2 regions of the Mesorhizobium sp. M0761 genome follow, and region 2 is predicted to be linked to the other one. Evidence: riboswitches for the same ligand, from Rfam matches in the RefSeq annotation. Region 2 holds a riboswitch; the other holds the start of a gene.
The links. Region 2 has a riboswitch for S-adenosylmethionine ahead of metX (homoserine O-acetyltransferase MetX). Riboswitches for the same ligand answer to the same signal wherever they lie in the genome.

Region 1 (4,355 bases), on a different contig from region 2:
AGAGTTTCGCCTCGGCGCCGGCCTTGCCATAGGCGTCCTGCGCATAGTCGGCCTGGGTGGTCGAGGCCTGCGCGCCCACCGTCTTGCCGGCAAGGGCTGCCGGTTCGGTGGAAGTGAGGTCGCTGTCCTTGGGCGCCACCAGCGCCAGCGGCGTCGTGTAGTATTTGTTGGTGAAGGCGACCTGTTTCTTGCGCTCCTCGGTGATGCTCATCGAGGCGATGATGGCGTCGAACTTTTTCGCCTGCAGCGCCGGGATGATGCCGTCCCAGTCCTGGGTGACGATCTCGCACTCGACCTTCATCTGCGCACACAGCGCATTGGCAATGTCGATGTCGAAGCCCTCGATCTTGCCGTCCGCGGTGATGGTGTTGAAGGGCGGATAAGCGCCCTCGGTGCCGATCTTTAATTTCTCCTGCGCCTCAGCCAGCGAGCCGGCCGATATCACCAGCATGGCAGCGCCCGCTGCCGATATGATCCATCTTGAAATCTGCATTTTGGTTCCCCTTGCGCGCCGTTCTCTTGCCGGCCACCGAAAGGCAGCCAAGCATGGTGAGGCAGCGCAGGCAAGTATTTTGCCTGACGGTGATCGAAGGTTCAGCCGGCGGGGCGGAAATGCTTGGAGAGCTTGAGGCCTTGCGCCTGGTAGTTCGAGCCGAGATCGGTGCCGTAAAGCGCCTGCGGCCGCTGCAGCATGTGTTCGTAGACCAGCCGGCCGACGATCTGGCCGTGGTCGAGGATGAACGGCACTTCGTGGCTGCGCACTTCGAGCACCGCCCGGCTGCCGGTGCCGCCTGAGGCCGAATGGCCGAAGCCCGGATCGAAGAAGCCGGCATAGTGAACACGGAATTCGCCAACCAGCGGATCGAAGGGCGTCATCTCGGCGGCGTAGAGCGGCGGCACGTGCACGGCTTCGCGGCTGACCAGGATGTAGAACTCGTCCGGGTCGAGCACCAGTTCGCCGGCGCCGCTCTTATAGAGCGGCTCCCAGAAATCGGCGGCATCCTGGGCGGCGCGCTTGTCGACATCGATCAAGCCGGTGTGATGCTTGCCGCGATAGCCGACCAGGCCGTTCTGGTCGCCGTCAAGATCGATCGACAGCGCAATGCCGCCGCCGGAAATGTTGGGCGGCTCGGTCGCCACCAGCATCTCGGCGCGGTGCAATTCGTTCAGCTCTGCCTCCGACAACAGCGCGTTGCCGGTGCGAAAGCGGATCTGCGACAGTCTCGATCCAGCGCGTACGACGATCGGGAAGGTGCGCGGACTGACTTCAAGATAAAGCGGTCCGTGATAGCCGGCGGCGATCTTGTCGAACTCATGGCCGCGATCGGTCATCACCCGGGTGAAGATGTCGAGCCGGCCTGTCGAGCTCTTCGGGTTGGCCGAGGCCGACACGTTTGCGGGCAGCGCCAGGCTTTCGAGCAGCGGCACGATGTAGACGCAGCCGGTTTCCAGCACCGCGCCCTCGGCGAGACTGAACTCATGCAATTTCAGCCGGTGAAGCTTGTCGGCCACCAGATGATCGGGACCCGGCAGGAAGGAGGCGCGCACGCGAAAAGCCTTGTCGCCGAGCCTCAGATCGAGGCTCGCCGGCTGCACCTGGTCGACATCGAGCGCGCGCGGCGACTCCAGCGCGCCGGACTGAAACAGCGCGGAAATGTCCTGATCGGGAAGAATGCCTGTCTGCCGCAAAAGGCTGGCTCCGCTCCAAGGTCGGTCTCTTTGTGGCAGGTTCTTGCCGCAAAACCGCTGGATATTATTGCGGAACCTGCCTAGTACAAACCTCTTAATGAAGCCGGCAATTGACGCAAGCGCAGGTGAGGTCTAAAGGGTCGTTATCCCGTGGTGATTTGGCCGGTCGGCTTGCAGCCACGTTAAACAAGTCGCTAAAGGACCGTCGGGCCGCAAGGCCATATGGACCGGTTGCGACTTTCGCGGCCGGTTTTTTTGTGTCTGGAACAAAAGCGATGAGCACCAAGAAGCGTAACTGGAAACCTCAGACCGCACTCGTGCACGGGGGAACGCTGCGTTCCCAGTTCGGCGAGACGTCCGAAGCGATGTACCTCACCCAAGGCTATGTCTACGAGACGGCGCAGGCTGCCGAGGCCCGTTTCAAGGGCGAGGAGCCGGGCTTCATCTATTCGCGCTATGCCAACCCTACCGTCGACATGTTCGAAAAGCGCATGTGCGCGCTGGAGGGTGCCGAAGATGCGCGCGCCACGGCGTCCGGCATGGCTGCGGTGACGGCAGCGCTCCTGTGCAGCGCCAAGGCCGGCGACCATATCGTTGCGGCGCGCGCGCTGTTCGGCTCCTGCCGCTGGGTGGTGGAGACGCTGGCGCCGAAATACGGCATCGAGGCAACGCTGGTCGACGGGACCGACATCGCCAACTGGGAAAAGGCGGTGCGGCCGAACACGAAACTGTTCTTCCTGGAAAGCCCGACCAATCCGACGCTGGAAGTGGTCGACATCGCAGCGGTGGCGGCGCTCGCCACCTCGATCGGCGCCAGGCTGATCGTCGACAATGTCTTTGCCACGCCCTTGCAGCAGAAGCCCTTGCAGCTCGGCGCCCATATCGTCGTCTACTCCGCGACCAAGCACATTGACGGCCAGGGACGCTGTCTCGGCGGCATCATCCTGTCGGACAAGAAATGGATCGACGAGAATTTGCACGACTATTTCCGCCACACCGGCCCGAGCCTGTCGCCGTTCAACGCCTGGACGCTGCTCAAGGGCCTGGAGACGCTGCCGGTTCGGGTGCGCCAGCAGACGGAAAGCGCGGCCAAGATCGCGGATTTCATGGCAGGACGGCCGGAAATCGCCCGCGTCATCTATCCCGGCCGCGCCGACCACCCGCAGGCCGACATCGTCAAGAAGCAGATGACGGGCGGATCGACGCTGATCTGCCTCGACGTGAAGGGCGGCAAGCAGGCGGCCTTCGCCTTGCAGAACGCGCTCGACATCGTGCTGATCTCCAACAATCTCGGCGACGCCAAGAGCCTGATCACCCATCCGGCGACCACCACGCACAAGAACCTCAGCGACGAAGCTCGCGCCGAGCTTGGCATCGGGCCGGGAACGCTCAGGCTGTCGGTCGGTCTTGAGGATACGGACGATCTGCTGGAGGACGTTGCGCAGGCGCTGAAGGCAGCCGGGTAGGCCGCGAGGCGTCACGCTCCCGACGAAGCCTCTTCCAGCTCGGCTGCCTTGGTGCCGATGATCATGGTGTTGCCGCGCCAATCGACGGCGCCGCTCAGCCAGCCGCGCGCCCAGATGGCGGGAAGCATCATGTCGCGGACCATCATCGCCGGGACCATGCGCAGCGACAGATGCCAGCCCTTGGCCGCGGCCAGCGCGCATTCGGGAATGTAGGCCGCCGTCAGCACGGCCAACACCGTGGCCGGCAGGCTGATGCCGGCACTTGCTGCCGCCACCAGCGCCAACGCCAACGGCACGGCGACGCCGGTCAGGATCTCGGGTGCGAAAAACAGCGGGAAAGTGACGCGGCGCAACCGCGCCCAGCGCGCCTGACGCGACCAGATGTCGGCAAGTCGGCGCTGCCCCAGTGGTTGCTCGAAAGGCGAGGCAACGAGATTGACGCGCAGGCCCAGTCCGTTGACCAGCTTGGTTGCAGCAGCATCCTCGGCGATCTCGGCGGCCAGCGCGCGGATACCGCCATTGGTATCGAGCATCGGCTTGTTCCACAGCATGCTCTTGCCCTGGGCAAAGCCGAGGCCAAGCGCCTCGCCGGCATATTGCCAGCGCGCCTGCAGCGTGTTGAGGAACGCGCATTCGACCTCGGCCCAAAAGCCATCCGGCCGAGAGCCGATCGGCGTCGAGCAGATAAGCCCGGTATTGGTCCGCCAGGCCGCCATCAGGTGCTGGACGTAATCCCTTGGCATCAGCACGTTGGAATCCGCCAGAATAACCCAATGATAGCGCGCCGCTTCCCAGCCCTTGACGCAGTTGTTGAGCTTCGGGTTGCTGCTGACGCGGTCGTCGCCGATCAGCAGCCGGGCCGGCACGTTGGGAAACAGGACGATCGCCCTGTTTATCAGTTTGACGACGGGATCGTCGGCGTGAGCGACGCAGAAGATCAGTTCGTAGCGCGGCCAGTCGAGCGAGAAGGCTCGCTGCAGCGTCTCTTGTGTGAACGGCTCCACGCCGCGCGACGGCACGACGATCGAGACCGGTGGCTGCTCGCCGGACGGCGGAGGGATAAGGCGACGCGCTTGCAGTTTCGACGAAGCAAGCAGGATGCTGGCGAGATTGGAAAGAAGCAAAGCGGAGGAAGCGAAGGCGGCTGTGAGAGCTGGTTCCATCGAGATCTGGTCACTCCGGAAAGGCCGCTCGCGGCTG
Region 2 (4,355 bases):
CCGGCCTCGATCGCTGTTGCGTTAACGTTGAAAGGGCCGCGGATGCGGTTGATGGCATCGACGATGTGCAGTGGGCCATACATCCAGCCGATGCGCGCGCCGCCAAGGCCAAGCTTGGAGAAGGTGCGGGTCATGACCACATTCTGTGCGCTGCCCGCCAGCTCGATGCCGGCCTCATAGTCATTGCGCCTGACATATTCGGCATAGGCCGCGTCCAGCACCAGAAGCACGTTGCCCGGGAGCGCGGAATGCAGGCGGCGGACCTCCTGGAACGGCAGATAGGTTCCGGTCGGATTGTTGGGATTGGCGAGGAAGATGATTTTGGTCCGCGGCGTCACCGCGGCCAGGATCGCGTCGACGTCGGCGCGTTCCTCGGTTTCCTTCACAGCAACCGGCTTGGCCCCCGCCGACTGAATGTAGATCTTGTAGACCATGAAGGCATGTTCGGTAAAAATCGCCTCATCGCCTGGCGCAAGATAGGTCTGCGCCAGCAGGCCAAGTATCTCGTCAGAACCGTTGGAGCAGATGATGTTTGCCGGGTTGAGGCCATGCACCTCGGCGATCGCCTCGCGCAGCCGGCGGGCGGTGCCATCGGGATAGACATCGAGCTTGGCAGCCACTTCACGCGCGGCCTCGATCGCCTTCGGCGACGGGCCGAGCGGGTTCTCGTTCGACGATAGTTTATGGACCTTGGCGACGCCGGCCGGTGCTGTGCTCTTGCCCGGCACATAGGCGTCGATGTCCATAATGCCCGCGCGGGGCGTCGGTCGTGCCTTGTCCGCTGTCTTGTCCATGTCGCAAATCCATCGAGAATGCCTCCGTCCGGAGGCCGCAGCGGAAATACAAGCCGTAGCCGCGAATGTCGAGAGGCGGGCAATAGCTGGCCGTTGACGCCGGGCCGCACGAGTTCTAGAAGAACGCAACAGTTCCGTGGTGATTTGGCCGGTCGGCTTGCAGCCACGTTAAACAACTCGCTAAAGGGCCGTTTGCGTGACGTAACCGGCTTTGCGATCGCATTGCCGGTTTTTTATTGCCTGACTGCGGGCAAGGAGAGTCACATGGCCGCGCTCCGCGCTACAAAAACCAACAACGAGGCCGACAACCCGTCGAGCCCTGTGTTGCGTTTTGGCCCTGACAAGCCGCTGAAGCTTGACGCCGGCACGCTTTTGTCGCCGTTCCAGATCGCCTACCAGACATATGGCGCCCTCAACGATGCCCGCACCAACGCCATCCTGGTCTGCCACGCGCTGACCGGCGACCAGCATGTCGCCAGCACCAATCCGGTGACCGGCAAGCCCGGCTGGTGGGAAGTGCTGATCGGTCCCGGCAAGATCATCGACACCAACCGCTTCTTCGTCATTTGCTCCAACGTCATCGGCGGCTGCCTCGGCTCCACCGGTCCGGCCTCGACCAATCCCGCCACCGGCAAGCCCTACGGCCTCGACCTGCCAATCATCACCATCCGCGACATGGTGCGGGCGCAACTGATGCTGGTCGACCATTTCGGCATCGAAAAGCTGTTTTGCGTGCTCGGCGGCTCGATGGGCGGCATGCAGGTGCTGGAATGGGCGTCATGCTATTCCGAGCGCGTCTTCTCGGCCCTGCCGATCGCCACAGGCGCACGCCATTCCTCGCAGAACATCGCCTTCCACGAGGTCGGCCGCCAGGCTGTCATGGCTGATCCGGACTGGCATGGCGGCAAATATTTCGAGCACGGCAAGCGCCCGGAAAAGGGGCTCGCCGTGGCGCGCATGGCCGCCCACATCACCTATCTGTCGGAAGCCGCCCTGCATCGGAAATTCGGCCGCAATCTGCAGGACCGCGAAGCGCTGACCTTCGGTTTCGACGCAGATTTCCAGATCGAAAGCTATCTGCGCCACCAGGGCATGACATTCGTCGACCGCTTCGACGCCAACTCCTACCTCTACATGACCCGTTCGATGGATTATTTCGACCTCGCCGCCGACCATGGCGGCCGGTTGGCAGATGCCTTTGCCGGGACCAAGACCCGCTTCTGCCTGGTGTCCTTCACCTCGGACTGGCTGTTCCCGACCGAGGAGAGCCGCTCGATCGTGCATGCGCTCAACGCCGCCGGCGCCTCCGTCTCCTTCGTCGAGATCGACACCGACCGCGGCCATGATGCCTTCCTGCTCGATGAACCCGAACTGTTTGCCGCCATCAAGGGCTTCATCGGCTCGGCGGCCCGCGCAAGGGGGCTCGCCTCATGAGCGTCAATGGCAGCCAGCGCGTCGACCTCGAAGTCGTGGCCAACCTGATACCGCCGCAGTCGCGGGTGCTCGATGTCGGCTCCGGCGACGGCCTGCTGCTCGAACTCCTGCAGGAGACCAAGCAGGTCGACGGCCGCGGGCTGGAGCTGTCACAGCGCGGCGTCAATGAATGCGTGGCGCGCGGTCTCTCGGTCATCCAGGGCGATGCCGATACCGACCTCGAATTCTATCCGGACAAGGGTTTTGACTTCGTCGTCCTGTCTCAGACGCTGCAGGCGACCCGCAACCCGAAGCTGGTGCTCGACGAGCTGCTGCGAATCGGCAACCGCGCCATCGTCTCCTTCCCCAATTTCGGCCACTGGCGGGTGCGGCTGTCGCTGTTCGTCAATGGCCGGATGCCGGTGACCGCGGACCTGCCCTATTCCTGGTACGACACGCCCAACATCCATTTCTGCACCATCCGCGACTTCGTCAATCTGGTCGAGGAACTCGGCGCTTCGGTCGAGAAAGCCACCGCGCTCGACGGCAACGGCCAGAAGATCGGCCTGTCGATGCCATGGTGGTTCTGGAATTTCTTCGGCCAGCAAGCGGTGTTCTTGCTGAAGCGGTAGTTTGCCCCTATTCCAGCACGTCCGTCGCCTTGTGCGGGTGCTGAACGCCATCGGCGATGATCACATCGGCGTGGGAGTTGTGGGTGCGCAAGGCCAGAATCTCGCGATAGGCTGATGAATCGTACCAGCCCCACGCATGCGCCCTGTCCGGAAATTCGATGACGATCAGATGCCCGGGCCATTCGTTTTCGACCACCTCCATGTCGCCGCCGTGGACAAGGAAGCGGCCGCCGAAAGGCTCCAATGTGGCGTCGATCCTCTGCAGATACTCGACAATCTGCGGGCCCATTGTGACTTGACGCATATGGGCGACGGCGTAGGCGGCCATGGCTGAACTCCCTGTGAGATCGAAGCCCGACGACCGGCTTCGTTGGCGCAATCTGCAGACATGATGGCCATCGGTCGATTACGTCTGGGGTAATCGGCCGGCTTACCGGCGTCCTGGCTCAACAGTTTGTGATGACATTGCCGCTGGTTTTTTGTAGCGTCGAAGCGAATGCCATCCCGGGGTAAGGCTTGGACGGCGACCATCAAAACCTCCGGCCTCCAGGCATTTCGGGGCACAATCGAAGCAACATGTCCAAGGCAACCGACCTCGCTCCGCTGATCTCGGTGATCACACCGACGCACAATCGCCGCAGCAAGGTGGTGCGCGCCGTGGAGAGCGTGCTGGCGCAGAATTTTCCCCGGTTCGAACACATTGTCGTCGATGACGGCTCGACCGACGGTACGGCAGCCGCACTTGCCGAAATCCGCGATCCACGGCTGATCTATGTTGGCTCGAAATGGCGCGGCGCCAATGCCGCCCGCAATGCCGGCATCGAGCGGGCGCAGGCGCCGGTGGTGACATTCCTCGATTCCGACGACGTCTATTTGCCGGATCGCCTGGCGCGGACGCTGGAGCAGTTCGACAACAATCCCTCGCTCGAAGTGCTGATCAGTTCCTTCGTGTCGCTGAAGGGCAATCGCCGCACCAACTGCGTCAACCGCGAGGCGCTGCTGAGCCGCGACTCGCTGGAGCGGGCCCTTGTCGCGCAGACCATCTTCATTGCCGGGTCGGCAATCACCGCCCGGCGCGAGTCGCTGCTGGCCATCGGCGGCTACGACAGTGACGTCACGCGCATGCAGGATCGCGAATTGTTGCTGCGCTTTGCCCGTCGCAGCGGCGCGCAGCTGTCCGAAGTGATCGACTGGAAAAAGTACAACTCGGAGAATTCGATCTCCGGTCGCCGGGACGGCTATGTCGAAGCCTATGCGAGCTTGATCGACAAGCACCCCTATATCGCCGACCGCTACCCCTACATTCCGCCTTACATGATCGCCCGGCAGCTCATCGCCGATGCACTCAAGGGCAGGGTTTCGCAGGCGTTCTCCGGCTATATGGCCAACCGGTCGTCGAAGGCGCTTGGCTATTCGCTGCCGCAGCTGTTGCGTGGCTATGTCGGCGGCCGGCGCTGGCGCCGCGATCTCTATGCCGAATTTCGCGACAAATACGGTGCACGGCCGGCCTGAAGTT

Region 1: linked by a shared signal. The riboswitch ahead of NKI32_RS09800 (O-succinylhomoserine sulfhydrylase) and the one ahead of metX (homoserine O-acetyltransferase MetX) in region 2 are both predicted to bind S-adenosylmethionine.

The regions. Positions count from the first base shown of each region.
Region 1 is NZ_JAMYPF010000005.1:502-4,856, forward strand. It holds gene NKI32_RS09790 (ABC transporter substrate-binding protein) at 1-493, opposite strand, end outside; gene NKI32_RS09795 (2'-deoxycytidine 5'-triphosphate deaminase) at 595-1,689, opposite strand; SAM riboswitch at 1,830-1,907, shown strand; gene NKI32_RS09800 (O-succinylhomoserine sulfhydrylase) at 1,965-3,155, shown strand; gene NKI32_RS09805 (ceramide glucosyltransferase) at 3,167-4,318, opposite strand.
Region 2 is NZ_JAMYPF010000019.1:96,510-100,864, forward strand. It holds gene hisC (histidinol-phosphate transaminase) at 1-794, opposite strand, end outside; SAM riboswitch at 921-998, shown strand; gene metX (homoserine O-acetyltransferase MetX) at 1,059-2,228, shown strand; gene metW (methionine biosynthesis protein MetW) at 2,225-2,839, shown strand; gene NKI32_RS25425 (DUF1330 domain-containing protein) at 2,847-3,167, opposite strand; gene NKI32_RS25430 (glycosyltransferase family 2 protein) at 3,416-4,351, shown strand.